3 regions of the Streptococcus sp. 544 genome follow, and region 1 is predicted to be linked to each of the others. Evidence: riboswitches for the same ligand, from Rfam matches in the RefSeq annotation. Region 1 holds a riboswitch; each other region holds the start of a gene.
What was found. Region 1 has a riboswitch for thiamine pyrophosphate ahead of HT728_RS05835 (thiamine-binding protein). Riboswitches for the same ligand answer to the same signal wherever they lie in the genome.

Region 1 (12,670 bases):
TTTAGATATGGATGCCTTGGGCTCTGCTGTAGGTATGCAGTTGTTCGCCAGCAATGTGATTGAAAATAGCTATGCTCTTTATGATGAAGAACAAATGTCTCCAGATATTGAACGTGCTGTTTCATTCTTAGAAAAAGAAGGAGTTACGAAGTTGTTGTCTGTTAAGGATGCAATGGGGATGGTGACCAATCGTTCTTTGTTGATTCTTGTAGACCATTCAAAGACAGCCTTAACATTATCAAAAGAATTTTATGATTTGTTTACACAGACCATCGTTATTGACCACCATAGAAGGGATCAGGATTTTCCAGATAATGCAGTCATCACTTATATCGAAAGTGGTGCAAGCAGTGCCAGTGAGTTGGTAACGGAATTGATTCAGTTCCAGAATTCTAAGAAAAATCGTTTGAGTCGTATGCAAGCAAGTGTCTTGATGGCTGGTATGATGCTGGATACTAAAAATTTCACCTCACGAGTGACTAGTCGGACATTTGATGTTGCTAGCTATCTCAGAACGAGAGGAAGTGATAGTATTGCTATCCAAGAAATCGCTGCGACAGATTTTGAAGAATATCGTGAGGTCAATGAACTGATTTTACAGGGGCGTAAATTAGGTTCAGATGTACTAATAGCAGAGGCTAAGGACACGAAATGCTATGATACAGTTGTTATTAGTAAGGCAGCAGATGCCATGTTAGCTATGTCAGGTATTGAAGCGAGTTTTGTTCTTGCGAAAAATACACAAGGATTTATCTCTATCTCAGCTCGAAGTCGTAGTAAACTGAATGTACAACGGATTATGGAAGAGTTAGGCGGTGGAGGTCACTTTAATTTGGCAGCAGCTCAAATTAAGGATTTAACCTTGTCGGAAGCAGGTGAAAAACTGACAGAAATTGTATTAAATGAAATAAAGGAAAAGGAGAAAGAAGAATGAAAGTAATCTTTTTAGCAGATGTTAAAGGAAAAGGTAAAAAAGGCGAAATTAAGGAAGTACCAACAGGGTATGCGCAAAACTTTCTTATCAAAAAGAACCTAGCAAAAGAAGCGACTGCTCAAGCTGTAGGTGAACTTCGTGGTAAACAAAAATCCGAAGAGAAAGCTCACGCTGAGATGATTGCAGAAGCAAAAGCAATTAAAGCCCAACTTGAAGCAGAAGAAACGGTTGTAGAATTTGTTGAAAAAGTTGGTCCAGATGGTCGTACCTTTGGTTCTATTACCAATAAGAAGATTGCAGAAGAATTGCAAAAGCAATTTGGAATTAAGATTGATAAACGTCATATTCAAGTACAAGCTCCGATTCGAGCGGTTGGTTTGATTGATGTGCCAGTGAAAATCTATCAAGATATCACAAGTGTAATCAATCTTCGTGTGAAAGAAGGATAAGTTTACACCTTCTTGACAAGATTGTAAAAGGAAGGGAAGTCTGATGGCAGAAGTAGAAGAGTTACGAGTACAACCTCAAGATATCTTAGCTGAGCAATCTGTTTTGGGGGCTATCTTTATTGATGAGAGTAAACTTGTTTTTGTGCGAGAATATATTGAGTCTCGGGACTTTTTTAAGTATGCCCATCGTTTGATTTTCCAAGCTATGGTTGATTTATCCGATCGTGGCGATGCTATAGATGCAACAACGGTTCGTACCATTCTTGATAATCAAGGTGATTTACAGAATATTGGTGGCTTGTCTTACTTGGTTGAGATTGTCAATTCTGTGCCAACTTCTGCTAATGCGGAGTACTATGCTAAGATTGTTGCAGAAAAAGCAATGCTACGGCGATTAATCTCCAAGTTGACAGAGTCTGTCAATCAAGCTTACGAGGCTTCGCAACCAGCTGATGAAATCATTGCTCAGGCAGAAAAAGGCCTGATTGATGTCAGTGAAAATGCTAATCGAAGTGGATTTAAGAACATTCGAGATGTGTTGAATATCAACTTTGGAAATCTGGAAGCTCGCTCGCAGCAAACGACTGATATTACAGGTATTGCGACAGGCTATCGTGATTTAGATCATATGACGACTGGTCTTCATGAGGAGGAGTTGATTATCTTAGCAGCTCGTCCGGCGGTTGGTAAGACAGCCTTTGCCTTGAATATTGCTCAGAATATTGGGACCAAGTTGGACAAAACGGTTGCTATTTTTTCACTGGAAATGGGTGCGGAAAGTCTAGTGGATCGTATGTTGGCGGCAGAAGGTTTGGTGGAATCCCATTCTATCCGTACGGGGCAATTGACTGATGAGGAATGGCAAAAGTATACCATTGCTCAAGGGAATCTAGCCAACGCGAGTATCTATATCGATGATACGCCAGGGATTCGAATCACGGAAATTCGTTCTCGCTCACGCAAACTTGCTCAAGAAACGGGTAATCTTGGTTTGATTTTGATAGATTACTTGCAGCTTATCACGGGAACTGGGCGAGAAAACCGCCAACAAGAAGTTTCAGAAATTTCACGTCAGTTGAAAATCCTAGCAAAAGAACTGAAAGTTCCAGTAATTGCTCTAAGTCAGCTTTCTCGTGGTGTAGAACAACGTCAGGATAAAAGACCAGTCTTGTCTGATATTCGTGAATCTGGGTCTATTGAGCAAGATGCTGATATCGTAGCTTTTCTCTATCGTGACGATTACTATGAGCGTGGTGGTGAAGAAGAGGACGGTATCCCAAATAATAAGGTGGAAGTTATTATCGAGAAAAACCGTAGTGGAGCTCGTGGAACAGTGGAATTGATTTTCCAAAAAGAATACAATAAATTTTCAAGTATCTCAAAAAGGGAGGCATAAAATGACAGATGCATTTACAGATGTAGCTAAGATGAAAAAAATCAAAGAGGAAATCAAGGCACATGAGGGTCATGTAATTGAAATGACCTTGGAAAATGGGCGTAAGCGTCAAAAAAATAGATTGGGTAAGTTAATTGAAGTTTATCCATCCCTATTTATTGTGGAATTTGGGAATGTGGAAGGAGATAAACAGGCTAATGTTTACGTTGAATCCTTTACTTACTCAGATATCCTTACAGAAAAAAATCTAATTCATTATCTGGACTAAAGTGAGAAATTTTCTCACTTTTTCTTTTTTCTCCGAATAGTTTAAGTGAAGGTAATCTTCGATTTATATTATTTTCAAGGAGGAAGAATGAAAATTTTACCGTTTAAAGTAACAGAGACAAGGTTTTCTTTCAGAAAATCAGCTAAAAAGGTTGTTCCTTTTTTAGTAGTAGGATTGATGTTAGCAGCGAGTGATAGTGTATATGCCTATTCTGGAGGAAATGGATCGATTGCGCGTGGGGATGATTATCCTGTTCATTATAAAAATGGGAGCCAGGAGATTGATCAGTGGCGCATGTATTCTCGTCAGTGTACTTCTTTTGCAGCCTTTCGTTTGAGTAATGTCAATGGTTTTGAGATTCCAAGGGCTTATGGAAATGCGAATGAATGGGGGCATCGTGCTCGTCGTGAAGGCTATCGTGTAGATAATACACCGACGATTGGCTCCATTGCTTGGTCTACTGCAGGAACTTATGGGCATGTTGCCTGGGTGTCAAATGTAATGGGAGATCAGATTGAGATCGAGGAATATAACTATGGTTATACAGAAGCCTATAATAAACGAAGTATAAAAGCAAATATGATGACAGGATTTATTCATTTTAAAGATTTGGCTGGTGGCAGTGTTGGGAATAGTCAAACCTCAGTTTCAACAGGAGGAACACATTATTTCAAGTCTAAGTCTGCTATCAAAAATCAGCCACTAGCTAGCGCAACTGCGATTGATTACTATTATCCTGGGGAGAATGTTCATTATGATCAAATTCTCGAAAAAGACGGCTACAAGTGGTTGAGTTATACAGCTTATAACGGAAGCTATCGTTATGTTCAATTGGAGGCTGTGAATAAAAATCCTCTAGGTAATTCTAGTCTTTCTTCAACAGGAGGAACACATTATTTTAAGAGCAAGTCTGCTATCAAAAATCAGCCATTAGTTAGCGCAACTGCGATTGATTACTATTATCCTGGGGAGAAGGTTCATTATGATCAAATTCTCGAAAAAGACGGCTACAAGTGGTTGAGTTATACGGCTTATAACGGAAGTCGTCGTTATATCCAGTTAGAGGGTGTGACTTCTTCACAGAATTATCAGAACCAATCAGGGAATAGCTCTAATTATAGCTCAAATAATGGATCGACTGTCGGTTGGAAGAAAATAAATGGTAGTTGGTATCATTTCAAATCAAATGGGTCTAAATCAACGGGATGGTTGAAAGATGGATCTAGCTGGTATTATTTGAAATCATCTGGTGAAATGCAGATAGGCTGGTTAAAGGAAAATGGCTCGTGGTATTATCTGGATAGTTCAGGGGCAATGAAAACAGGCTGGTATCAAGTTTCTGGTAAGTGGTATTATTCTTACTCTTCAGGTGTCTTAGCTGTTAATACGACGGTGGATGGCTACAGAGTAAACAGTGATGGAGAACGAGTATAGAAAATTGGAGTAGGAAATTTTTCCTGCTCTTTTCTGTAAGCAGTTTCCTTGACATTTTTCTTATTTTGCGCTATCATATATCTATATAATATATGGGAGTCTGTGTACAGTCTGAGAGGAAGTGTTAAACTTCGACCGCACCTGATCTGGGTAATGCCAGCGTAGGGAACGATACTTAGTCTATTCTTGACCTTTTCCATATATGGTAAAGGTTTTTCTTTTTGTCAAAGGAAAACGAGAAGAGGAGGTTTTTATGAAAGCAAGCATTGCCTTGCAAGTTTTACCCCTAGCGCAGGGGATTGATCGGATAGCTGTTATCGATCAGGTCATTGCTTACCTGCAAGCTCAAGAAGTGACCATGGTGGTGACACCATTTGAAACGGTCTTGGAAGGGGAGTTTGATGAGCTCATGCGTATTCTCAAAGAAGCGCTGGAAGTGGCAGGGCAGGAGGCAGATAATGTCTTTGCCAATGTCAAAATAAATGTAGGAGAGATTTTAAGTATTGATGAGAAACTTGAAAAGTATACTGAGACGACACATTAGTCTATTGGGCTTTCTGGGAGTCTTGTCAATCTGGCAGTTAGCAGGTTTTCTTAAACTTCTCCCCAAGTTTATCCTGCCAACTCCTCTTGAGATCCTCCAGTCTTTTGTGCGTGATAGAGAATTTCTCTGGCACCATAGCTGGGCGACCTTGAGAGTGGCTTTGCTAGGTCTAATTTTGGGAGTCTTGATTGCCTGTCTCATGGCTGTACTCATGGACAGTTTGACTTGGCTCAATGACCTGATTTACCCTATGATGGTGGTTGTTCAGACTATCCCGACCATTGCCATAGCTCCTATCTTGGTCTTGTGGCTAGGTTATGGCATTCTGCCCAAGATTGTCCTGATTATCTTGACGACAACTTTTCCTATCATCGTCAGCATTTTGGACGGTTTTAGGCATTGTGACAAGGATATGTTGACCTTGTTTAGTCTGATGCGGGCCAAGCCTTGGCAAATCCTGTGGCATTTTAAAATTCCAGTCAGCCTGCCCTACTTTTATGCAGGTCTGAGGGTCAGTGTCTCCTACGCCTTTATCACAACAGTGGTATCTGAGTGGTTGGGAGGCTTTGAAGGACTAGGTGTCTACATGATTCAGTCCAAGAAACTGTTTCAGTATGATACCATGTTTGCTATTATTATTCTGGTATCGATTATCAGCCTTTTGGGTATGAAGTTGGTCGATATCAGCGAGAAATATGTTATTAAATGGAAACGTTCTTAGAATAAGAATGTTTCTGAAAAAGAAAAGAGGAAATCAAAATGAAGAAAACATGGAAAGTGTTTTTAACGCTTGTGACAGCTCTTGTAGCTGTTGTGCTTGTGGCCTGTGGTCAAGGAACTACTTCTAAGGATAACAAAGAGGCAGAACTCAAGAAGATTGACTTTATCCTAGACTGGACGCCAAATACCAATCACACAGGGCTTTATGTTGCCAAGGAAAAAGGTTATTTCAAAGAAGCTGGAGTGGATGTTGATTTGAAATTGCCACCAGAAGAAAGTTCTTCTGACTTGGTTATCAATGGTAAGGCACCATTTGCAGTGTATTTCCAAGACTACATGGCTAAGAAATTGGAAAAAGGGGCAGGAATTACTGCCGTTGCAGCTATTGTTGAACACAATACATCAGGAATCATCTCTCGTAAATCTGACAATGTAAGCAGTCCAAAAGACTTGGTTGGTAAGAAATACGGAACTTGGAATGACCCAACTGAACTGGCTATGTTGAAAACCTTGGTAGAATCACAAGGTGGGGACTTTGAAAAAGTTGAAAAAGTACCAAACAACGACTCAAACTCAATCACACCGATTGCCAATGGTGTCTTTGACGCTGCTTGGATTTACTACGGTTGGGATGGAATTCTTGCTAAATCTCAAGGTGTAGATGCTAACTTCATGTATTTGAAAGACTATGTCAAGGAGTTTGACTACTATTCACCAGTTATCATCGCAAACAACGACTATCTGAAAGACAATAAAGAAGAAGCTCGTAAAGTCATCCAAGCTATCAAAAAAGGTTACCAATATGCTATGGAGCATCCAGAAGAAGCAGCTGATATCCTCATCAAAAATGCACCTGAACTCAAGGAAAAACGTGACTTTGTCATCGAATCTCAAAAATACTTGTCAAAAGAATACGCAAGCGACAAGGAAAAATGGGGTCAATTTGATGCAGCTCGCTGGAATGCCTTCTACAAATGGGATAAAGAAAATGGTATCCTTAAAGAAGACTTGACAGACAAAGGCTTCACCAACGAATTTGTGAAATAATGACAGAGATTAGACTAGAACACGTCAGTTATGCCTATGGTCAAGAGAGGATTTTAGAGGACATTAACCTGCAGGTGACTTCAGGAGAAGTGGTTTCTATCTTAGGCCCAAGTGGTGTTGGTAAGACTACGCTTTTCAACTTAATTGCGGGGATTTTAGAAGTTCAGTCAGGGAGAATTGTCCTTGATGGTGAAGAAAATCCCAAGGGGCGCGTGAGTTATATGTTGCAAAAGGATCTGCTCTTGGAGCACAAGACGGTGCTTGGTAATATCATTCTGCCCCTCTTGATTCAAAAGGTGGATAAGGCAGAAGCTATTGCTCGCGCAGATGACATTCTTGCGACCTTCCAGTTGACAGCTGTAAGAGATAAATACCCTCATGAACTCAGTGGTGGGATGCGCCAGCGTGTAGCCTTACTCCGGACTTACCTTTTCGGGCACAAGCTCTTTCTCTTAGATGAGGCCTTTAGTGCCTTGGATGAGATGACAAAGATGGAACTACACGCTTGGTACCTTGAGATTCACAAGCAGTTGCAGCTAACAACCTTGATCATCACGCATAGTATCGAGGAGGCCCTCAGTCTCAGCGACCGCATCTATATTTTGAAAAATCGCCCTGGGCAAATTGTTTCAGAAATTAAACTAGATTGGTCTGAAAGTGAGGACAAGGAAGTTCAAAAGATTGCCTACAAACGTCAAATCTTAGCAGAATTAGGCTTAGATAAGTAGAAAAATAGGGAGTTGGTGAAGATTATCCTTTACCAGCGCCCTTTTTCTTTTAAAAATGAGAAAATTTCGGTATAATAGTCAAAGATAGTCAAGGTTTAAAGAGAGAGGTGGGTTTGTAATGAGATTTAAAAATACATCGGATCATATTGAGGCCTACATCAAGGCGATTTTAGATCAATCTGGTATCGTGGAGTTACAACGTAGTCAGTTGGCAGATACCTTTCAGGTTGTCCCTAGTCAGATTAACTATGTGATCAAGACACGCTTTACTGAAAGTAGAGGCTACTTGGTTGAAAGTAAACGTGGTGGCGGAGGCTACATTCGTATAGGACGGATTGAGTTTTCTAGTCATCATGAAATGCTCAGGGAGCTGCTTTACTCGATTGGTGAGCGAGTTAGTCAAGAAATTTATGAGGATATTCTGCAGCTTTTGGTTGAGCAGGAATTGATGACCAAGCAGGAGATGAATTTGCTGGTGGCAGTAGCTTTGGATCGCGTTCTAGGAGAAGAAGCTCCAGTTGTTCGAGCAAACATGCTACGACAGGTCATACAAGAGGTAGATAGAAAAGGGAAGTAAGATGAACTATTCAAAAGCATTGAATGAATGTATCGAAAGTGCCTACATGGTTGCTGGCCATTTTGGAGCTCGTTACCTAGAGTCTTGGCACTTGTTGATTGCCATGTCCAATCACAGTTATAGTGTGGCAGGGGCGACTTTAAATGATTATCCATATGAGATGGACCGTTTAGAAGAGGTCGCTTTGGAACTGACTGAAACAGACTATAGCCAGGATGAAACCTTTACGGAATTGCCGTTCTCCCATCGTTTGCAGGTTCTTTTTGACGAAGCAGAGTATGTAGCGTCAGTGGTCCATGCTAAGGTGCTAGGGACGGAGCACGTCCTCTATGCGATTTTGCATGATGGCAATGCCTTGGCGACTCGTATCTTGGAGAGGGCTGGTTTTTCTTATGAAGACAAGAAAGATCAGGTCAAGATTGCTGCCCTTCGTCGCAATCTAGAAGAACGTGCAGGCTGGACTCGAGAAGATCTCAAGGCTCTACGCCAACGCCATCGTACAGTAGCTGACAAGCAAAATTCTATGGCCAATATGATGGGCATGCCGCAGACTCCTAGTGGTGGTCTCGAGGACTATACGCATGATTTGACAGAGCAAGCGCGTTCTGGCAAGTTAGAACCAGTCATCGGTCGGGATAAGGAAATCTCGCGTATGATTCAAATTTTGAGTCGGAAAACCAAGAATAATCCTGTCTTGGTTGGGGATGCTGGTGTCGGGAAAACTGCTCTGGCGCTTGGTCTTGCTCAGCGTATTGCTAGTGAGGATGTGCCTGTTGAAATGGCTAAGATGCGCGTGTTAGAGCTTGATTTGATGAATGTCGTTGCAGGGACGCGCTTCCGTGGTGACTTTGAAGAACGCATGAATAATATCATCAAGGATATTGAAAAAGATGGCCAAGTCATCCTCTTTATCGATGAACTTCACACTATCATGGGTTCTGGGAGCGGGATTGATTCAACTCTGGATGCGGCCAATATCTTAAAACCAGCCTTGGCGCGTGGAACTTTGAGAACGGTTGGTGCCACCACTCAGGAAGAATACCAAAAACACATCGAAAAAGATGCGGCCCTTTCTCGTCGTTTCGCCAAAGTAACGATTGAAGAGCCAAGTGTGGCAGACAGCATGACCATTTTACAAGGTTTGAAGGCGACTTATGAGAAACATCACCGGGTACAAATCACAGATGAAGCGGTTGAAACAGCGGTTAAGATGGCGCATCGTTACTTAACCAGTCGTCACTTGCCAGACTCTGCTATCGATCTCTTGGATGAAGCAGCGGCAACAGTGCAAAATAAAACTAAAAATGTAAAAGCAGACGATTCAGGTTTGAGTCCAGCTGACAAGGCCTTGATGGATGGTAAGTGGAAACAAGCTGCTCAACTAATTGCTAAAGAAGAGGAAGTGCCTGTCTATAAAGTCTTGGTGACAGAGTCTGATATTTTGACCACCTTGAGTCGCTTGTCAGGTATTCCAGTCCAAAAACTGACTCAAACGGATGCCAAGAAATACTTGAATTTGGAAGCTGAACTACACAAACGTGTCATCGGTCAAGATCAAGCAGTTTCAAGCATTAGCCGTGCGATTCGTCGCAACCAGTCAGGGATTCGCAGTCATAAGCGTCCGATTGGTTCCTTTATGTTCCTAGGACCCACAGGTGTCGGGAAGACCGAATTGGCCAAGGCTCTGGCAGAAGTTCTTTTTGATGACGAATCAGCCCTTATCCGCTTTGATATGAGTGAGTATATGGAGAAATTTGCAGCCAGCCGTCTCAATGGAGCTCCTCCGGGTTATGTGGGCTACGAAGAAGGTGGGGAGTTGACCGAGAAGGTTCGCAACAAACCCTATTCCGTTCTCCTCTTTGACGAAGTAGAGAAGGCCCACCCTGATATCTTTAATGTTCTCTTACAGGTCTTGGATGATGGTGTCTTGACAGATAGCAAGGGGCGCAAGGTTGATTTTTCAAATACCATTATCATCATGACGTCAAACCTTGGTGCGACAGCCCTTCGTGATGACAAGACTGTCGGATTTGGAGCTAAGGACATTCGTTTTGATCAGGAAAATATGGAAAAACGCATGTTTGAAGAGCTGAAAAAAGCTTATAGACCTGAGTTTATTAACCGTATTGATGAAAAGGTGGTCTTCCATAGCCTGTCTAGCGACCATATGCAGGAAGTGGTGAAGATTATGGTCAAACCTTTAGTGGCAAGTTTGGCTGAAAAAGGTATTGACTTGAAATTACAAACTTCCGCACTGAAATTGTTGGCCAATCAAGGATATGACCCAGAGATGGGAGCTCGTCCACTTCGCAGAACCCTACAAACAGAAGTGGAAGACAAGTTAGCAGAACTTCTTCTCAAGGGAGAATTAGAGGCAGGCAGCACACTTAAGATTGGTGTCAAAGCAGGCCAGTTAAAATTTGATATTGTATAAAAATGGAGAATCAGGAGAAATCTTGATTCTCTTTTTTGCTACTTTTTTATAAAAAATAATAAAAATCTATTGACGAAATAAAAATATAGTTTATAATAAAAACATAGACAATGAAAATATCGAAAATTATAAAAAGGCAATGCATTTATGAAAAAGAAAACAGCAGTGGTATTTGGAACCTTTGCTCCGCTTCATCAAGGGCATATCGATCTGATCCAGTGTGCAAAGCGGCAGTGTGACCAGGTTTGGGTTGTCGTTTCAGGCTATGAGGGAGACAGAGGGGAACAGGTAGGCTTAACGCTTCAAAAAAGATTTCGCTATATCCGAGAGGCCTTTCGTGATGACGAGTTGACCTCTGTCTGCAAGTTAGATGAAATCAATCTTCCTCGTTACCCTATGGGTTGGCAGGAGTGGTTGGACCAAATGTTAGCGGAGATTTCCTATGATAAAAACCAGCAAGAACTAATTTTCTTTGTGGGAGAAGCAGACTACCAGCAAGAATTGTCTAATCGTGGCTTTGAGACTGTCTTGCAAGAAAGAAAGTTTGGTATCTCAGCGACTATGATTCGAGAAAATCCAAGCAAATATTGGAAATATATTGCTCAACCCTTCCGACGTCAGTTTACAAAGAAAGTGTTGATTATGGGAAGTGCTAGCAATGGGAAGACAACTTTGGCCAAGGATTTGGCTAGGTATTACGATGCACCCGTTAGTCTGGAATACGCGCGTGAATACCAGATCAAAAACAATGTCCGCGACGATGAATTGACTCCAAAAGATTACTATTATATCCTGTTGGGGCAGTATGACCAGACCTCTAAGTTAATTGACAGTAATGCCAATAGGGGACTGGTGGTAGCAGACACCAACTCCTTAGTAACCAAGGGCTACTATGATTATTACATGGAGACTGAGGATCAAGGGGACTTATCGGGAGAGACTTTTGATAATCTCTTTGTCTCGATATTGGCTAAGGAGAAATGGGACTTGATTCTCTTTGTGCAGCCTGTCGGCTCCTATGTCAATGACGGATTTAGAGATATGACTATGGCAGAAGACCATATTCGTCATAGTTTTTCCCAGCATTTGGATCAGATGAGGGAGCGCTACTTAGCAAATATTCCACTAGTTTATCTAGCAGAGGATTATCTAGGAAATTATGAAACTGCAAAAGAGGCTATTGATGCCATTTATCAAGCAGATTAGGAGAAAATTATGAAAAAACTAACTGAAAAAATCACACAATTTATCGAAAACTTTAAAAATGTCCATGCGGAAGCCCGCAAGATTGGTTTTGCAGGAATCATGCACTTGCTCTGGAAAGATCTCTTTGTCGGCCGTAGTCTTTTCCAGTGGTTGTATCTCATCGTCCTGTCAAGTGTTCCCTTGATCTTGGAATTCACGCAAAATACAGAAAGTCATGACTGGATGAGCTTGTTTGCATCTTGGACTGGGATTGTCTGTGTTATCTTGGTAGCAGAAGGGCGTGCAAGCAATTATCTCTTTGGGGCCATTAACTCTGCTATCTATTTGGTTTTGGCCATGAATGCGACTTTTTATGGCGAAGTTTTGACGACAGTTTACTTCTTTGTCATGCAGCCGATTGGCCTCTATGCTTGGCTGTCCAACCGTATTAATGACCAAGGAAAAGCAGAAGAATCTCACTTTGAAGCCAAGAAATTATCTGTGCTTGACTGGCTCAAGTACTTAGCCTTGACTGCTATCATTTGGATTGGTATGGGCTTAGCTTACCAAAGTATCCATAGTGCTCGCCCTTTCTGTGATAGTGTTACCGATGCGACCAATGGTGTTGGTCAGCTCTTGATGACACGTCTTTACCGTGAGCAATGGATTTTCTGGATTGCAACCAATCTCTTTAGTATCTATCTCTGGTGGGGTGAAAAGATCCATATCCAAGGGATGTACTGGGTTTACACTCTCAATAGTCTAGTAGGTTGGTACCAATGGACCAAGGCAGTTCGTAAGGAGGCATAAAATGGCGGACACGATGATTCCAGCTGGGATGACAGAGAGAGAATATTTTGAAATCCATGCCAGTCAGGAAGAGTTTTTAGATTGGTACTACAAGCAGGAACTCCCTCAATACGAAAAACCAAGTGTGACGGTGGATATGGTAGC
Region 2 (5,955 bases), on a different contig from region 1:
CCATGTGAACACTGATGTGGAAGGCATCTAACATTTTTTGCTTGTCTGTATCATCACTTTCGCGATAGAGCTGATTGACCAATGCTCCCTCCTCTCTGATCTGCTGCTCTAACTCATCCGTAATATAAGTTTCAATCCATTGTTGGTAGAGAGGATTTGGTGATGGTTTAAGATTAAGTGATTTGCCTATATCATGATATAGCCAAGGACAAGGCAGCAAGCTCGCAAAAGCAATGCCCAAGTTTGGCTCTGCAAATTGCCGATAAATATGAGAAATGTAATGATAACAGGTTGGAGCGATTGGATGTTGCTCCATTTCCTGATCGCTGATTTCCAATTCCTTGAAAAATTGTTGGCGGATAAATAACTCACCCTCCACTAGACTCTGAGCATTTTGTTTCAAGAGTCTTTTCATCTCTTGGTTTGAAGTCTTATCAGCCAAGAGGTGATAGGCTTCTGAGAAGGCCTTCAGATAGTAGGCATCCTGAATCAGGTAATAGCGGAAAATGGCAGGGTCTAAATTTCCCTCTTGTAACTGTAATACAAAGGGGTGATGAAAGGAAGCCTGCCAAGCTTCCTTTGATAATTCCATCGCAATATCTGTAAATTCCATAATAACTCCTTTATAAAAATAGACTGGTTTGAAGCAATAAAAAGAACAGCAGGTAGATGAATAGTGTCCTTTGAGGAATATAAAAAGTCCGATAGCGATCCTCCACCTGTGCATGTTCGTCATATCCATGCGCCGACAGGGCTCTCAGGTAAAGATGGCGCCACCTAAAGACTGTCATCAGAACCTTGCTGTAAATCAAGGGCGACCAAAAATGCAGTTCTTGACCACGTAATAGGCAAGCTTCTTTTAGGGACTTGATTTCTTGCTGAATGAGGGGGAAGGAATTGAATACCACAATCAAGGCATAAGCCCAAGACCGTGATAGCCCCTTTTGAGCCAAGTATAAAAGAAGCTCTTTTAGGGAAATAGAGGAAACAAAGACAAGACCAATACAAACGGTAACAAAGGCCCTCGTTCCAAGTATGACTGCCTGCGAAGCATCTCCATGTAACTGAACTGCCCAGTAGTTGGCAAAGGATGGCAAAATGGCAAGCAGAATCATCCAAGCCAATACTTTAAATCTACGGTAATAGAGCATAAAGAGAATACAAAATGCAACTACCGAGAGATTAAGAGCAATCGAAGGAATGAAAGATGTTTCCAAGGATAAAATCAGCAAAAAGAGACTGATAATCGGTGTCTGGGTTGCTACTTTGACCATACTATCTCACCTCCCCTTGGGTATTGCTACTCTGAGATGTGAGTGGTTTGGTAATTGTCACTGCTTTCACATGACTGAGACCCTGACTAGTCATCTCAATCCAATAATCAACCACAGAGATCAAGGGATCCAAACGATGGCTAATGATCAGAAAACTTCTTCCTTGATTTCTCTCCTCCACAATCCACTGACAAAAATAATGACAAGCTCTATCATCCAAACCTGCAAAAGGTTCATCTAGTAAAATCACAGAAGCCTTGCTGGTCAAGATGGTCAAGAGCTGAAGAATCTTTTGCTGACCACCACTTAATTGATAGGGACTCTTATCAAGTTCCTTCTCCAGATCAAAATATCGTAAGGCTTGAAGAATACGCTGATTTCTTTCAGAATCAGGTCCATCTAATTGAAGTTCCTCTCGCAGACTGGATCGAATAAACTGCTTCTCAGCTTCCTGAACCACACCCGTCAGGTCATGATACAAACTCTTTTTCTTTTTCAGAACTGTCCCCTTCCAGGTAATGCGCCCCTTATACTTTTGAAATTGAAGAATGGAGCGAAAGAGGGTTGATTTCCCGACACCATTATCACCCAAGATACAGGAAATTCCTTGGTAGAATGTGAAATCTGCAATCGAAAAGAGGGGGCGATTATTCAGCTCACAAGTTGTTTTGTCCATATGGAATAGTTCTGGGCTAGAAGCAACCTCCTTTGAAGCAACCTGTGTCATTTCAGAGGTAGGGATTTGAAACACTTCCCTTAGTTGACCATCTCTTAGCTCCACCATATGGTCAATATAGGCTTCATAGTCCGTTAAATCATGGTCGCACAAAATAACTGTCTTCCCATCAGAGACCAACTCTTTTAGAATCTCCAATATCTCTATCCTACTCTTGCGGTCAATGGAAGCGAAAGGCTCATCCAAGAGATAGACCCTAGGATTCATAGCAAAGAGAACAGCCAAGGCAGCCTTTTGCTTTTCTCCACCTGATAAGTGATGGATGGGACGGTGCAAGATCTTCTCACAGCGACATTGTCGAACCACCTCTGCTATTTTTGAATCAATTTCCTGAAGGTGATAGCCGATATTCTCCAAGGTAAAAATCAGCTCCTCAAACAAGCTCTCCATGGTAAATTGATGATTAGGATTTTGAAAGAGAATACCAACCGTCTGGACACGTTCGATGATAGAAAGCTGACTGACCTCGCTCCCATTTATCAGTACTTGACCGCTATAGGGAAGAGAACTAACTTGGGCAATCATTTGAAAGAGACTCGATTTTCCAGAACCACTGCTCCCAACCAACAAGGTAAAAGCTTGCTCATGAAAAGTAAAATCAATCGGTTCCGAAAAAATTGGGGACTGAATCTCCCGTAATTCCAGACCCATCTATGCTTTTCCTCCAGCTGCAAACTGATGATAAAGTTTGACAATGGCACGAACCAAGATGGTACAGAAAAAAAAGACGGAAATAAAACGTACCACTAGCAAGGAAAGTACAAAAGGCACTGAAAAGGCGTAGTAACCTAACTTAATGTATTCATAGACAAAGCTAACAAGCGTAATCCCAATACTATTGGCAGTTAGAGAGAGCCAACTTTCATAGCGATTCTTGGTTACGATAAAACCAAGTTCACTTCCCAAACCTTGAACCAAGCCAGACAAAAGGGCACCTAGCCCGAATTGGCTACCATAAAGGACTTCAGCAAGCGCAGCTAGCACTTCTCCAATCGTTGCACTTCCGACTCTCGGAACAAAGATGGCAGCAATGGGCGCAGCCATACACCAGAGTCCAAAAAGGATTTCATTGGCAAAAGCCTGTAAACCAAGAGGTGTTAAGAGTAGGCTGAGAATATTATACACATATCCTGAACCAACGAAAACCCCACCAAAAAAGATAGACAAGAAAGCAAGCAAAATAACATCTTTTAACTGCCATTTTTTCAACATAAAAAACTCCTTTTTAAAGAAAAGTGGGGTGCTCAAGGTGAGCTGCCAAAAGGCTTATACTCTTCGAAAATCAAATTCAAACCACGTCAACGTCGCCTTGCCGTACTCAAGTACAGCCTGCGGCCAGTTTCCTAGTTTGCTCTTTGATTTTCATTGAGTATTAACGTCCAGACTATCCTCTTTTAATAAACAAAAAAACTCCAATTACAAACGAGAATTAGAGTTCAGCTTACAAGATTAGACCGTTCTTTTCGACATACGAAAAAAACTTTTCACATTTCCCTTCGCCAGTATTAACTGTATCAGGTTCAATGGGTATCATCTCAGCCTAAAGCACCCCAAATGTCTTTATTATTTAATTATATAACTATTATAACAAATGATTTATTACAATTCAAGAAATTGAACTGGAAATACATCCTTGCACTCACAAAGATAGCAGATCTTTCTTTTGTAAAAAACAAATGACTTGTTTGATGGATTAGCCATTTGAGCTGAATTTGGACATAGCTTTTTAGAAAAGGGAAACTTCCACTTACTTAGAATCCAAGGATAGATACCTATTGTTCACTCATTTCTCGAACAGTTTTTTCTATATTTTTTGCATACGATATTGCTGAAATGATTGAAACACCGTCAACATTGGTCTTCATAATGTCTTTAATATGTTGCGTCTGTATCCCACCAATTGCAACTAAGGGCATTTGTGGCAATAGTTTTCTCATCAATTTAAGACCTTCATAACCTATAGCGCCACCAGCATCATCTTTTGACTGGGTATCAAATACAGGACCAACACCAACATAATCTACATATTCAACTTTTGACTGTTGAAATTCTTTCTCGTTCTTTATAGAAAGACCAATTATTTTATCTGGCATCAATTTTCTAATTTCATCAACACCAATATCATCTTGACCTACATGTACGCCATCAGCGTCAATTTTCATTGCCAAATCGATATCATCATTAACGATAAATGGAACATTATATTTTTTACAAAGATCCTGTAGTTTAATTGCTAATTCGACTTTTTCTTTACCTTCCAGGGCTCCCTCCCCTTTTTCACGAAATTGAAATAAGGTTATACCACCTTTTAAGGCTTCCTCAACAACTCTATATAGATCTTTACCTTGGCAAGTAGTCGTTCCACAAATAAAATATAGTTTTAATAATTCTTTATGAAACATTTTACTTCACTCTTTTGAATTCCTTTACATCTTCATCTGTAATCTCATATAAGGCATTTATAAATTCAACTTTAAATGTCCCAGGAAGATGCCCATTGGGGCGTTTTTCTGCCATTTCTCCAGCGATATTGTAAACCAACATTGCTGTTTCTAATGATTTCAATTCTTGACCTTTTTCAAGTCCGATAAAGCTTGCTATTACAGCACCTAATAAGCATCCTGTCCCAATAACTTTTGGCATCATGGCACTACCATTATGAATCGTTACCACTTCTCCATTAACAGCAATCGCATCAACTTCTCCAGTCACTACTATTGGAATATGAAACTTAGCGTTGGCTGCTAGAGCAATCTCATCAATATTATCCACACCAGCACTATCTACTCCTTTAGATGCCACATTTATACCTACTAAAGAAGCAATCTCTCCAGCATTCCCCCTAATCGCAGCTAGTTTGTAATTGTTGATTAAATCATCTGCTACTTTTTTTCTATATTCTCCTGCTCCACAGGCTACAGGATCTAAAACTGCTGGGACATTATATTTCTCGGCAATTTTCAGAGCAGCTTGGTATAATTTCCAATTATCATCCGTTAAAGTCCCAATGTTAATCAATAATCCTCCAGCATATTTTAATAGATCTTCTAAGTCTGCTGGGTACTCGCTCATAGCTGGTGAGGCACCCAGTGCTACTAATCCATTTGCTGTGAAATTTTTTACTACATCATTGGTTATGCAAATGACCAAAGGTGCTTTTTCTTTTAATAATTTTAAACTTGTCATATTGAAATCCTTCCTTTTCACTTTATACGATATACTGATTTCGATTTATCTCTATCTTTTGTTAAGAAATTTTTTTCATTTACATTGAATGATTTACCTCATCAAATTTGTAAATATCCTAAACTTTCTCTAGGCGTCATAACCAATATCAAAAAAGGCTAATTCTAAAGCGACCGCTTGATTCCAGCGTTGCTGAAGTTCTGTCAAATCTTCTCGACCTTTTCCGACACGATTGAGTTCGTCAACCAGAAATTGAACCCACTCTGCAAAGAAAGGAGCTCTGTGGAGATTGATCCATTCCGAATGAATATAGGCTTCAGGTAGAGCCAAATCTTTAGAACCCCAGTCTAAATAGAGACCTTCTGCAATGACCAGCATGACCAAAAGATGAGCATAGTCTGATGAAGTCACTGCCGAATACATCAGATCCTGAAAGGCTTTTGTTACAGGGTGCAAAGTCACTTCCAGATAATCATTCTCAGATACTTTTAACTCTTTGAAAGCCTTTTGGAAATAACCGTCTTCATCTGCTTCAAGAAAGCCTAGTTGCTTGGCAAAACGAAGCTTGGATTCAATCTGGTCTGCGTGGGCTACGCAGGCACCCAGCATGGATAAGAAGGCATCAAAGAAGTGATAATCTTGAATTAGGTAGTCTTTTAAGACCTTATTCTTAATTGTCCCTGCAAAAAGTTCCTTGACAAAACGATGATTGATTGCAGCCTGCCAATCCTTCTGACTATTTTTTAATAATTCTCCAAC
Region 3 (12,670 bases), on a different contig from region 1:
GAATCATGATGGGACCTGTTTATGCCTTGGCCATGGCTACAGTCACAGCCTTTATCCGTATGACGACTCAAGGGATTCCTCCTTTAGCTCTCACAGGAGCGACTTTTGGAGCCCTCCTTGCAGGTCTCTTTTATAAGTATGGTCGAAAATTTTATTTTTCTGCCTTGGGAGAAATTTTGGGAACAGGTATTATTGGTTCTATTGTTTCCTATCCTGTTATGGTACTCTTTACAGGATCAGCTGCAAAGCTTAGCTGGTTTATCTATACTCCTCGATTTTTCGGAGCAACCTTGATTGGTACAGCGATTTCCTTTATTGCCTTTCGATTTTTAATCAAGCAGGAATTCTTTAAAAAAGTGCAAGGATATTTCTTTGGTGAAAGGATAGACTGATGCAGGCATTGACAAATCCTTTTCCTCTGGAAACGACTTCCCTAATTCACTGTATTACCAATGAGATTTCTTGTGAGATGCTAGCAAATGGGATTTTGGCTTTGGGATGTAAACCAGTTATGGCAGATGATTCCCGTGAGGTTCTTGATTTTACTAAGCAAAGCCAGGCACTCTTCATCAATTTGGGGCATTTGTCAGCTGAGAAGGAAAAAGCAATCCGTATGGCAGCTTCTTATGCAGCTCAAGTTTGTCTCCCAATGGTAGTAGATGCGGTTGGCGTAACAGCTTCAGTCATTCGTAAGAGCTTAGTTAAAGACCTTTTAGACAATAGCCCTACGGTCCTTAAAGGAAATATGTCAGAAATTCGAAGTCTTGTTGGCTTAAAACACCACGGCGTTGGGGTCGATGCGAGTGCTAAAGACCAAGAAACTGAGGATTTACTTCAAGTCTTGAAAGACTGGTGTCAGCTTTATCCTGGTATGTCATTCTTAGTTACTGGCCCCAAGGATCTCATCGTTTCGAAGAATCAAGTTGCTGTATTGGAGAATGGCTGTGCAGAATTAGACTGGATAACAGGGACAGGAGATTTGGTTGGAGCCTTAACAGCCGTTTTTCTCAGCCAAGGAAAGACTGGTTTTGAAGCTTCTTGCCTAGCAGTCTCTTATCTCAATATTGCTGCTGAGAGAATAGTTGTTCAAGGAATGGGATTGGAAGAATTTCGTTACCAAGTACTCAATCAGCTTTCGCTTCTAAGAAGAGATGAAAACTGGCTAGATGCCATCAAAGGAGATATTTATGAATAGAGAAGCACTTAGACTATATCTGGTAACCAATCGCTACCAAGATTCTGTGGAAAGCTTTCTTGAAAAGGTTGAGACGGCTTGCCGTTCAGGGGTTACCATAGTCCAATTGCGAGAAAAAAATCTCACAACCAAACAATATTATCAACTGGCAAAACAAGTCAAGGAAATAACAGATGGCTATCAGGTACCCTTGATAATCGATGATCGGTTGGATGTTTGTCTTGCGGTTGATGCAGCAGGTCTGCATATCGGAGACGATGAATTACCCGTTTCGGTTGCCCGACAAGTCTTGGGTCCTGAAAAAATCCTTGGTGTCACCGCTAAAACAATAAAAAGAGCTCTGGAAGCGGAGAAATCAGGTGCAGATTACTTGGGGACAGGAGCCATTTTCCCAACCACCACCAAGGAAAATGCGCCCATCACTCTGATATCGACCTTGAAAACAATTTGCCAAACGGTTGCCATTCCAGTAGTTGCTATTGGCGGCTTGACTTCAGAGAACATTGACCAGCTTATGGGCACTGGCATAGTTGGAGTAGCTGTAGTGCGTGATTTGATGCAGGCAGAAGATATTGAGGCAAAAACGCAAGCCTTTTTAACAAAGTTGCATGACATTATTTCCTAACTAATACTCAATGAAAATCAAAGAGGAAGTTAGCCTCAGGTTGCTCAAAGCCCTGCCTTGAGGTTTTAGATAAGACTGACGAAGTCAGCTCAAAACAGTATTTTGAGGTTGCAGATGGAAGCTGACGTAGTTTGAAGAGATTTTCGAAGAGTATAAAAACTCTCTAATTCCCTTAAAGTGGGAACTAGAGAGTTTTTTTCTTAATCTTTAAAAGTTGTATGGTTGACTGGGCCAGAACCATGACCAAGTTGAGGAGCGTCTTGAATAGCTTTTGTGATAAAGGCCTTGGCCTTATCAACTGCCTGATAAAGGCTTTTTCCCTTGGCTAGTTCAGCCGTAATCACTGCAGCAAAGGTACATCCAGTACCATGGGTGTGACAGGTTTGAATTCTTGGACTTTCCCAGACAAATTGCTCATCCTTGGTAAAGAGGAAGTCTTTGGCACCGCCTTCGAGATGACCACCTTTGATGACTACAGACTGAGGACCAAATTCTTTTAAAATCAGGCGACCAGCACGCTGCATGTCTTCAGGATCATGGATTGAAAAACCAACAATCTCTTCTGCCTCAGGAAGATTTGGCGTAATAATCGTTGCTAGAGGTAGTAAGTTTGTTTTGAGATAGTCTCTAGCAACTGAGTCGATCAAGGCATCTCCACTTGTAGCAACCATAACAGGATCAAGGACATAGGGACAATCCAGTTTTTTAAGATAGGGTTGGATGATTTCCATGATTTCAGTAGTTGCCAACATTCCAGTTTTTACAGCCTGAGGTGGAATATCCGAAAAGACACTGTCCAATTGGGCTTTCAACATTTGAGGAGAAACGTGCTCAATCAATTGAACGCCTCTGGTATTTTGAGCAACAAGGCTAGTCACAACGGCCATTCCATAGACATCTCTCGCTTGGAACGACTTTAAATCAGCCATAATGCCAGCACCACCACTAGGGTCAGTCCCTGCAATGGTCAGAGCAACGGGTAAATAAGTCATCTAAAACCTCCCAACCAACTGAAGTTTGTATTCTTAAGAACAAGCTAATCTGTTTCAGGAAGGCAATAGAAGACTGCTAGTCCCCATTATCATTTCCACTTCCATCAGCTAGCATTACCTAGATTGAGTCAAAGGGATCTAACAGTCGTTAATCTCAGCTTTACGCACCCCTAGTGGTTGTTTTCTTTTTTTCTTTAGTATAGCATATTTTTATTGTTTATATAGTAATATTTGACTGCAAATCGTTTTTCAAATGATTAAAATTCTATTTTTCAAAGAAAAGATTGATTTTATAATTGACAAATGTAGATTTTGAGAGTATACTAATAACTGTAATCGACAAATGTAGATTTAGGAGGTGTGATTATGCAGATTTCAGATGCAGAATGGCAGGTCATGAAGATTATTTGGATGCAAGGAGAGCAGACCAGTACGGATTTGATCAGGGTTCTGGCGGAGCGGTTCGACTGGTCCAAGTCAACCATTCAAACTCTTTTGGCTCGTTTGGTTGAGAAAGAGTGCCTGACTCGGAAAAAAGAAGGCAAGTCCTTTGTCTATTCAGCCCTTTTAACTTTGGACCAAAGTCGAGACTTGCTTGTCCAAGATATTAAAGATAAAGTTTGTTCCCGTAGGATTAAGAACTTGTTGGCTGATTTGATTGCTGAATGTGATTTTACTCAGGCTGACTTAGAAGACTTGGAAGCTGTGATTTCAGAGAAGAAATCAAGCGCTGTAACAGAAGTAAAATGTAATTGTATGTAAAGGAGACGTCATGTTAAATAGTATTGTAACCATTATTTGTATTGCCCTTATCGCGTTTATCTTGTTTTGGTTTTTCAAAAAGCCTGAAAAATCTGGACAAAAGGCCCAGCAAAAAAACGGCTACCAAGAGATTCGAGTGGAGGTCATGGGGGGCTATACGCCTGAGTTGATTATCCTCAAGAAATCAGTGCCAGCCCGCATTGTCTTTGACCGTAAGGACCCTTCACCCTGTCTGGACCAAATTGTTTTTCCAGATTTTGGTGTACATGCGGACCTGCCTATGGGGGAAGAGTATGTAGTGGAAATCACGCCTGAGCAGGCTGGAGAGTATGGTTTCTCTTGTGGCATGAATATGATGCACGGTAAGATGATTGTAGAATAGGAGAATGATATGACTGAAATTGTAAAAGCAAGTCTTGAAAATGGTGTTCAAAAAATCCGTATCACGGCAGACAAAGGCTACCATCCAGCCCACATTCAACTGCAAAAAGGAGTTCCTGCTGAGATCACCTTTCACCGTGTGACACCTTCAAACTGTTATAAGGAAATTCTGTTTGAAGAAGAAGACATCTTGGAACCAATCGGCGTAGACGAAGAGAAAACAATTCGTTTTACCCCTCAAGAAATAGGTCAACATGAATTTTCTTGTGGCATGAAGATGCAAAAGGGGAGTTATACCGTGGTTGAGAAGACTCGAAAATCTCTATCACTTTTACAGCGTTTTTGGATTACTAGTATCTTTACTGTGCCTCTTGTGATTCTCATGATTGGGATGTCGACAGGAGGAATTAGTCATCAAGTCATGCGTTGGGGAAGCTTTTTAGCGACAACACCGATTATGCTAGTAGCAGGTGGTCCTTATATCCAAAGTGCTTGGGCTAGTTTTAAAAAGCACAATGCCAACATGGATACCTTGGTTGCTCTTGGAACCCTAGTGGCCTATTTCTATAGCTTAGTTGCCCTCTTCGCTGGTCTCCCCGTTTACTTTGAAAGTGCTGCCTTTATCTTCTTCTTCGTTCTTATGGGAGCCGTTTTTGAGGAGAAAATGCGGAAAAATACGTCCCAAGCTGTGGAGAAATTACTGGACTTGCAGGCTAAAACTGCAGAAGTCTTGCGTGAGGATCACTATGTTCAAGTTCCTTTGGAACAAGTCAAGGTAGGTGACCTGATTCGAGTGCGTCCCGGTGAAAAGATTGCGGTTGATGGGGTTGTAGTCGAAGGTGTGTCCAGTATTGATGAGTCTATGGTGACAGGTGAGAGTCTGCCTGTGGACAAGACAGTTGGAGATACTGTCATTGGCTCAACCATCAATAATAGCGGAACACTTGTTTTTAGAGCAGAAAAAGTTGGTTCAGAAACTGTTTTGGCTCAGATTGTCGATTTTGTGAAGAAAGCTCAGACAAGTCGTGCGCCGATTCAGGACTTGACGGATAAAATTTCAGGCATTTTTGTCCCAGCAGTTGTCATTTTAGGAATCGTGACCTTTTGGGTTTGGTTCGTCTTGCTCAGGGATAGTGTAGTCGTGCTTGGAGCGAGTTTTGTGTCTTCTCTTCTCTATGGGGTGGCGGTTTTGATTATCGCCTGTCCTTGTGCCTTGGGACTGGCAACACCGACAGCCCTTATGGTAGGGACAGGACGCAGTGCCAAGATGGGAGTTCTTCTCAAAAATGGAATGGTTCTACAGGAAATCCAGAAAGTTCAAACGATTGTCTTTGATAAGACTGGGACTTTGACGGAAGGGAAGCCTGTGGTAACAGATATCATCGGCGACGAAGTAGAAGTGCTTGGATTGGCAGCTTCCTTGGAAGAAGCTTCTCAACACCCACTGGCTGAGGCCATTGTCCAGCGAGCGACTGAAATTGGACTTGAGCTTCATACTGTGGAAAATTTCCAAGCCTTGCACGGAAAAGGTGTCTCAGGGCAAATCAATGGAAAACAAGTTCTGCTTGGAAATGCTAAAATGCTGGATGGTCTGAACATTTCAAGCACTTATCAGGAAAAACTAGAAGAACTGGAAAAAGAAGCTAAGACAGTTGTGTTCTTGGCTGTGGACAATGAAATCAAAGGCTTGCTTGCTCTGCAAGATATTCCCAAGGAAAATGCCAAGCTAGCCATCAGTCAGTTGAAAAAACGTGGTCTTAAAACAGTCATGCTGACAGGAGACAATGCAGGTGTGGCGCGTGCTATTGCGGATCAGATCGGAATCGAAGAGGTCATTGCAGGTGTATTACCAGAAGAAAAAGCCCATGAAATCCATAAACTACAAGCGACTGGAAAAGTAGCCTTTGTTGGTGACGGTATCAATGACGCTCCTGCCCTCAGTGTAGCGGATGTGGGGATTGCCATGGGAGCTGGAACAGATATCGCCATCGAGTCAGCGGATTTGGTGTTGACAACCAATAACCTCTTAGGAGTGGTTCGTGCCTTTGACATGAGTAAGAAAACCTTTCATCGAATTCTGCTCAATCTTTTCTGGGCTTTTATCTACAATGTTGTCGGAATTCCGATTGCAGCAGGAATCTTTTCAGGTGTTGGACTGGCTCTCAATCCAGAATTGGCAGGTCTAGCCATGGCCTTTAGTTCTGTATCCGTTCTGACCAGTTCCCTTCTCTTAAACTTTAGTAAAATAGACTAAAAGTAATGACTAGATTTCTTTGTTATAAAACAGGAATGGCAGCATTTTCAAAACTGTATTAGAATAGAGAATAGAGAGTTTTGAGCAGATTTTTAGAAAAGTCAGCATAAATATGATACAGTGGAATAGTAAAAGTTTGGAGAACGTTTCCAATTCTATGTAATCGTATTCTCCAAGTCTAAAAAAATTGAAGGAGAGTTATCACTATGACTCAAGGGAAAATTACTGCATCTGCAGCAATGCTTAACGTATTGAAAACATGGGGCGTAGACACAATCTACGGTATCCCATCAGGAACACTCAGCTCATTGATGGACGCTTTGGCTGAAGAAAAAGATATCCGCTTCTTGCAAGTTCGCCACGAAGAAACAGGTGCTCTTGCAGCGGTTATGCAAGCTAAATTCGGTGGCTCAATCGGGGTTGCAGTTGGTTCAGGTGGTCCAGGTGCGACTCACTTGATTAACGGTGTTTACGATGCAGCTATGGATAACACTCCATTCCTAGCAATCCTTGGATCACGTCCAGTTAACGAACTCAACATGGATGCTTTCCAAGAATTGAACCAAAACCCAATGTACAACGGTATCGCTGTTTACAACAAACGTGTAGCTTACGCTGAGCAATTGCCAAAAGTAATCGACGAAGCTTGCCGTGCTGCAGTTTCTAAAAAAGGTCCAGCTGTTGTTGAAATCCCAGTAAACTTCGGTTTCCAAGAAATCGACGAAAACTCATACTATGGATCAGGTTCATACGAGCGTTCATTTATCGCTCCTGCTTTGAACGAAGTTGAAATCGACAAAGCTGTTGAAATCTTGAACAATGCTGAACGTCCAGTTATCTATGCTGGTTACGGTGGTGTTAAAGCTGGTGAAGTGATTACTGAATTGTCACGTAAAATCAAAGCACCAATCATCACAACTGGTAAAAACTTTGAAGCTTTCGAATGGAACTATGAAGGTTTGACAGGTTCTGCTTACCGTGTTGGTTGGAAACCAGCCAACGAAGTGGTCTTTGAAGCAGACACAGTTCTTTTCCTTGGTTCAAACTTCCCATTTGCTGAAGTTTACGAAGCATTCAAGAACACTGAAAAATTCATCCAAGTCGATATTGACCCTTACAAACTTGGTAAACGTCACGCCCTTGACGCTTCAATCCTTGGTGATGCAGGCCAAGCAGCCAAAGCTATCCTTGACAAAGTGAACCCAGTTGAATCTACTCCATGGTGGCGTGCAAACGTTAAGAACAACCAAAACTGGCGTGATTACATGAACAAACTCGAAGGTAAAACTGAGGGTGAATTGCAATTGTATCAAGTTTACAATGCAATCAACAAACATGCTGATCAAGACGCTATCTACTCAATCGACGTAGGTGACACTACTCAAACATCTACTCGTCACCTTCACATGACACCTAAGAACATGTGGCGTACATCTCCACTCTTTGCGACAATGGGTATTGCCCTTCCTGGTGGTATCGCTGCTAAGAAAGACAATCCAGATCGCCAAGTATGGAACATCATGGGTGACGGTGCATTCAACATGTGCTACCCAGACGTTATCACAAACGTTCAATACGACCTTCCAGTTATCAACGTTGTCTTCTCAAATGGTAAATATGCCTTCATCAAGGACAAATACGAAGACACAAACAAACACTTGTTTGGTTGTGACTTCTCTAATGCTGACTATGCGAAAATCGCTGAAGCGCAAGGTGCTGTAGGATTTACAGTTGACCGTATCGAAGACATCGATGCAGTTGTCGCAGAAGCTGTTAAATTGAACAAAGAAGGTAAAACTGTTGTGATCGATGCTCGCATCACTCCACACCGTCCACTTCCAGTAGAAGTACTTGAATTGGATCCAAAACTTCACTCAGAAGAAGCTATCAAAGCCTTCAAGGAAAAATACGAAGCAGAAGAACTCGTACCATTCCGTCTCTTCTTGGAAGAAGAAGGATTGCAATCACGCGCAATTAAATAATTCCTCTCGTCGAAAATCAAAGATAAATTTATAGACTTCTTTATTAGCTTACTGCCGACGATTCCATCATTGAAACCATAAATTTCAATGATGGAATCTAGTGTGGAGCCTAGAAAAAGTCCCAAAGGATTTTTCGTAGTTTGATGAGCAAATATTTGCCATCAAACTTGGTTTCACCTTGTTTATTCTTTGATTTTCATAGAGCAGAACTTGAAAAGATCGGAGAAATCCGGTCTTTTTATGGAGGATAGTAAATGAATTTAAATCAATTAGATATTATCGTTTCAGATGTTCCTCAAGTTTGTGCTGACTTGGAGCGTATTTTGGATAAAAAGTCCGATTATGCTGATGATGGTTTTGCTCAGTTTACGATTGGCAGTCACTGTCTGATGTTGTCACAAAATCATTTGATTCCTTTGGAAGATTTTCAGTCAGGAATCATTCTTCATATCGAGGTTGAGGATGTAGACCAGAACTACAAACGGTTGAACGAGCTTGGTATCCAGGTTTTAAACGGTCCAACTGTAACCGATTGGGGAACAGAGTCCTTATTAGTTAAAGGTCCTGCTGGTCTAGTGATTGATTTTTATCGTATGAAATAAGGGGCTTAGTTATTTGAAGATAACCTTAATTATTCTTAAAACAGAATGTGAGAATATGAACTATTGAAAGATCGGAGCAATCCGGTCTTTTTAATATAAAGAAATTGCATATAAATAGTTGACAGCGCTTTCCTAAAATCTTATAATAAAAATATAACAGTAGAAAATGAAACTGATATGGAAAGGAGAAATATGATTAAACAGCAGTAGTAAGTGGATTTTCTTATTTCATTGGAACTTGGGATTGAAATATCTCCATGAATAGATAGTAGGAGGAAAGAGATGCAAAAAAAGGATATTTATCTAATCTGTGTGACCATGATTATCTGTTCAGTTATTATAGGACTGATTATAGGAAGTTTTATTTTGCATGGTCTTGAAGATATTGCAGCAATCATTAACCACGGCTTACTGACAATCAATCAGTCCATCCATTGATTGACAATAGCTATTCATTTTTACATTTTATGGATCAAACAGATCGGAGCAATCCGGTCTGTTTCTTATTACAAGACTGTGATAGTTTACATTTTTATAATAAAAGTCTTAAATTCTTGCTTGTTTTTGTATTAAATTATAAAATAGAAAGTATAAAAGAATAAAAGAGGTTTTGAAAATGTCTGAAAAACAAATGAAAGTGTTGGGCTGGGCAGCGACATTTATGTCTGTTATGATGTATGTGTCATATTTCCCACAAATCATGAATAATCTTGCCGGTCAAAAAGGCAACTTCATTCAACCCCTAGTCGCAGCTATCAACTGTAGTCTCTGGGTTTACTATGGTCTTTTCAAGAAGGAAAGAGATATTCCACTTGCAGCTGCTAATGCACCAGGTATCGTTTTTGGTTTAGTAACGGCTATCACAGCTTTGATTTAAAAAGAAGACTGCTTTCAGATTTTTTCTTTTATGAAAATAAATGTTTCATTAAAGTAATTTTTGAATGAGAGTTGAGGGAAAAAGTCCAGTTACAGCTAGCTTTACGAGAGTTTTTTATGTTCGTCTCTATCAAAGAAGAAAGTATATCGTTACTATTTTTATAAAATCTTCTCCCTACTTTATAAGATGTTAAAAAGAGTTCAATTCGAACTCTTTTTTTGCTATAATGAGGGGAGAAAAATCAGACAGGAGACCAAGATGTCAGAACCATTATTTTTACAATCAGTTATGCAAGAAAAAATCTGGGGTGGTACCAAGCTACGTGATGAGTTTGGCTACGACATTCCAAGTGAAAAAATCGGAGAATACTGGGCTATCTCAGCCCATCCAAATGGCGTCTCTAAAGTTGCCAATGGTCGTTTCGAGGGCACAAACCTGGCTACTTTGTATGCGGAACACCGTGAATTGTTTGGCAACCGTCCAGAACCTGTATTTCCACTGTTGACCAAAATTCTCGATGCCAACGACTGGCTCAGTGTCCAAGTTCACCCAGACAATGCTTACGGACTCGAGCATGAGGGCGAACTCGGGAAAACAGAATGCTGGTACATCATCGCTGCGGATGAAGGTTCAGAGATTATCTACGGTCACAATGCCAAGTCAAAAGAAGAACTCCGTCAGCAAATCGAAGCTAAAAACTGGGATGGTCTATTAACAAAAGTCCCTGTTAAGGCTGGAGATTTCTTCTATGTGCCAAGTGGGACCATGCATGCTATCGGTGCAGGTATCTTGATTCTTGAAACCCAACAATCTAGTGACACCACCTATCGCGTCTATGACTTTGACCGCAAGGACGACAAGGGCAACTTGCGTGAACTTCACCTTGAAAAATCCATTGATGTCTTGAACATTGGTGAGCCAGCAAATAGCCGTCCTGTGACTGTCAAAGCTGATGATTTGCGTTCCACTCTCCTTGTATCCAATGATTTCTTTGCAGTTTACAAGTGGGAAATTACTGGAGAAGTTGACTTCGAAAAGACAGCTGACTACAGCTTATTGAGTGTCTTAGCTGGTCAAGGTCAACTGACTGTTGACGGAAAAAACTATCCAATCCAAAAAGGCAGCCACTTTATCCTACCAAGTGATGTTGAAGTTTGGACCTTAGAAGGGCAAGGTCTGGAATTGATTGTTAGCCATCCATAAAAAAGAAAGGGCCTGAGTTCACTACTCAAGTCCTTTTTGATTACATAAATTGGGCGATAAAAACCACGATGATGATAATTGGAATGACGAAACGAAGAAGGAAGAGCCATACTTGGAACAGTCCCTGTTTCCATGCTCTTTCATCGAGATGGAGTTCCTCCATAGCAAGTGTCTTCTTAAAGATGTAGCCAGTAAAGAGTGAAAGGCAGAGAGCTCCAAATGGCATAAGGAGATTGGAAACCAAGAAGTCCATAGCGTCAAAGAAGGTCTTCCCAAAGATGTGAACATCCGCCATAACTCCATAGGATAGGGCCGAAGGAATTCCAAAGACAAAGGTCAAGATTCCCAAAATCACACTCCATTTGGCACGCTTGCTGTTGTCCTGATTGGTGATATTACCCACATTGATTTCCAGCATAACGACAGAAGAAGTGACTGTCGCAAAGAGGAAGAGCAAGAGGAAGAGGATGTAGAAAATGGTTCCAAAAGGCATCTTGTCAAAGAGTTGAGGCAGGACGATAAAGAGCAAGCTTGGTCCCCCTTCAGACTGGATATTGAAGGCTGACATGGCTGGGAAAATGGCTAGACCTGCCATGATGGATACTGAGATATTCATGGCTACAATGGAAATCCCTGATTGGACAAGATTGGTTTTCTTGTCCAAGTAGGAAGCGTAGGTCAGCATGGCTGTAACCCCTAGTGAGAGGGCGAAGAACGATTGTCCCAGAGCATAGAGGAGACCAGCACTAGTCAGTTTTGAAAAGTCTGGTTTGAGGAAGTAAAGAACGCCTTCCATGGCATTTGGCAAACTGAGAGAGCGCCCGATGATGATAACAAAGATGATAAAGAGCAGGGGCATCATAATCTTGGATGCTCTTTCAATCCCTTTCTGAACACCACGTGATACAATAAAGATATTCAACAGGATAAAGGCTGCTTGAGCTCCTAGGGCAATGGCTGGATTTGAAATGATTGAAGTAAATAACTGAGCATAATCACCCGTTCCACCAAGTTGGAACAATTTTCCAAACTCAATGCCTAGATAAACCAGAATCCATCCCCCAATAACACTGTAAAACGATAAGAGGATAAAGAGGGCAAAGGCACCAATCCAACCGATGAAGTTGTACTTGCTATTCTTGCCTAGTTTTCCAAAGGTTTTGATTGCTGAGACACCAGCGCTTCGGCCGAGGGCAAATTCTGCAAGCAAAAGGGGGAAACCTATTAGAATAGTGGAGATGAGAAAGACCAGTAAAAAGCCTCCTCCGCCATTAGCAGCAGTCATATAGGGGAATTTCCAAACGGCACCAAGTCCGATGGCTGAACCAGCAGATGCTAGGATAAAGCCCAATTTAGAACCCCATTGCGATTTTTCAGACATAGTTAAACTCCTAAAATTAGTGTTACAAAAGAAAAAGCTACTGCCCTTGGCAACTAGCCTCATAAGTACTCAAAATGAGCGTTTCTTTTGATTGATAGACTTGACTATCCTATCATGTTTTCTAAGGTCTGTCAAGAAAACCATTTTCATGTTATGATAAAGTAAAAAAATTCGCAAAAACGCTTGACTCTGACCTAAGGGGAGGGGTTATACTATCATTGTAAGGAGGAAATCATGTACCATATAAAAGAAGCTGCGCAGCTTTCGGGAGTCTCTGTCAAGACCCTGCACCACTACGATAAGATAGGACTCTTAGTTCCTTTAAAGTCGGGAAACGGCTATCGAACCTACAGTCAGGAGGATTTGGAGCGACTTCAGGTCATTCTTTACTACAAATATCTAGGCTTTTCTTTAGA

Region 2: linked by a shared signal. The riboswitch ahead of HT728_RS02950 (ECF transporter S component) and the one ahead of HT728_RS05835 (thiamine-binding protein) in region 1 are both predicted to bind thiamine pyrophosphate.
Region 3: linked by a shared signal. The riboswitch ahead of thiD (bifunctional hydroxymethylpyrimidine kinase/phosphomethylpyrimidine kinase) and the one ahead of HT728_RS05835 (thiamine-binding protein) in region 1 are both predicted to bind thiamine pyrophosphate.

Annotation. Positions count from the first base shown of each region.
Region 1 is NZ_VMMU01000010.1:60,006-72,675, reverse strand. It holds gene HT728_RS05860 (DHH family phosphoesterase) at 1-934, shown strand, start outside; gene rplI (50S ribosomal protein L9) at 931-1,383, shown strand; gene dnaB (replicative DNA helicase) at 1,427-2,779, shown strand; gene HT728_RS05845 (Veg family protein) at 2,781-3,047, shown strand; gene cbpD (choline binding-anchored murein hydrolase CbpD) at 3,135-4,481, shown strand; TPP riboswitch at 4,564-4,666, shown strand; gene HT728_RS05835 (thiamine-binding protein) at 4,735-5,025, shown strand; gene HT728_RS05830 (ABC transporter permease) at 4,988-5,746, shown strand; gene HT728_RS05825 (ABC transporter substrate-binding protein) at 5,785-6,792, shown strand; gene HT728_RS05820 (ABC transporter ATP-binding protein) at 6,792-7,520, shown strand; gene HT728_RS05815 (CtsR family transcriptional regulator) at 7,639-8,097, shown strand; gene HT728_RS05810 (ATP-dependent Clp protease ATP-binding subunit) at 8,099-10,531, shown strand; gene HT728_RS05805 (AAA family ATPase) at 10,679-11,737, shown strand; gene pnuC (nicotinamide riboside transporter PnuC) at 11,747-12,526, shown strand; gene HT728_RS05795 (NUDIX hydrolase) at 12,528-12,670, shown strand, end outside.
Region 2 is NZ_VMMU01000006.1:59,052-65,006, reverse strand. It holds gene tenA (thiaminase II) at 1-613, opposite strand, end outside; gene HT728_RS02960 (energy-coupling factor transporter transmembrane component T) at 624-1,274, opposite strand; gene HT728_RS02955 (ABC transporter ATP-binding protein) at 1,276-2,661, opposite strand; gene HT728_RS02950 (ECF transporter S component) at 2,662-3,222, opposite strand; TPP riboswitch at 3,485-3,573, opposite strand; gene thiE (thiamine phosphate synthase) at 3,783-4,412, opposite strand; gene thiM (hydroxyethylthiazole kinase) at 4,414-5,196, opposite strand; gene HT728_RS02935 (TenA family protein) at 5,326-5,955, opposite strand, start outside.
Region 3 is NZ_VMMU01000006.1:65,224-77,893, forward strand. It holds gene thiW (energy coupling factor transporter S component ThiW) at 1-392, shown strand, start outside; gene HT728_RS02975 (hydroxyethylthiazole kinase) at 392-1,195, shown strand; gene thiE (thiamine phosphate synthase) at 1,188-1,820, shown strand; gene thiD (bifunctional hydroxymethylpyrimidine kinase/phosphomethylpyrimidine kinase) at 2,021-2,812, opposite strand; TPP riboswitch at 2,896-2,994, opposite strand; gene HT728_RS02990 (CopY/TcrY family copper transport repressor) at 3,179-3,574, shown strand; gene HT728_RS02995 (cupredoxin domain-containing protein) at 3,585-3,956, shown strand; gene HT728_RS03000 (heavy metal translocating P-type ATPase) at 3,966-6,209, shown strand; gene spxB (pyruvate oxidase) at 6,416-8,191, shown strand; gene HT728_RS03010 (VOC family protein) at 8,446-8,793, shown strand; gene HT728_RS03015 (hypothetical protein) at 9,076-9,231, shown strand; gene HT728_RS03020 (SemiSWEET family transporter) at 9,410-9,670, shown strand; gene manA (mannose-6-phosphate isomerase, class I) at 9,929-10,873, shown strand; gene HT728_RS03030 (sodium-dependent transporter) at 10,914-12,254, opposite strand; gene HT728_RS03035 (MerR family transcriptional regulator) at 12,489-12,670, shown strand, end outside.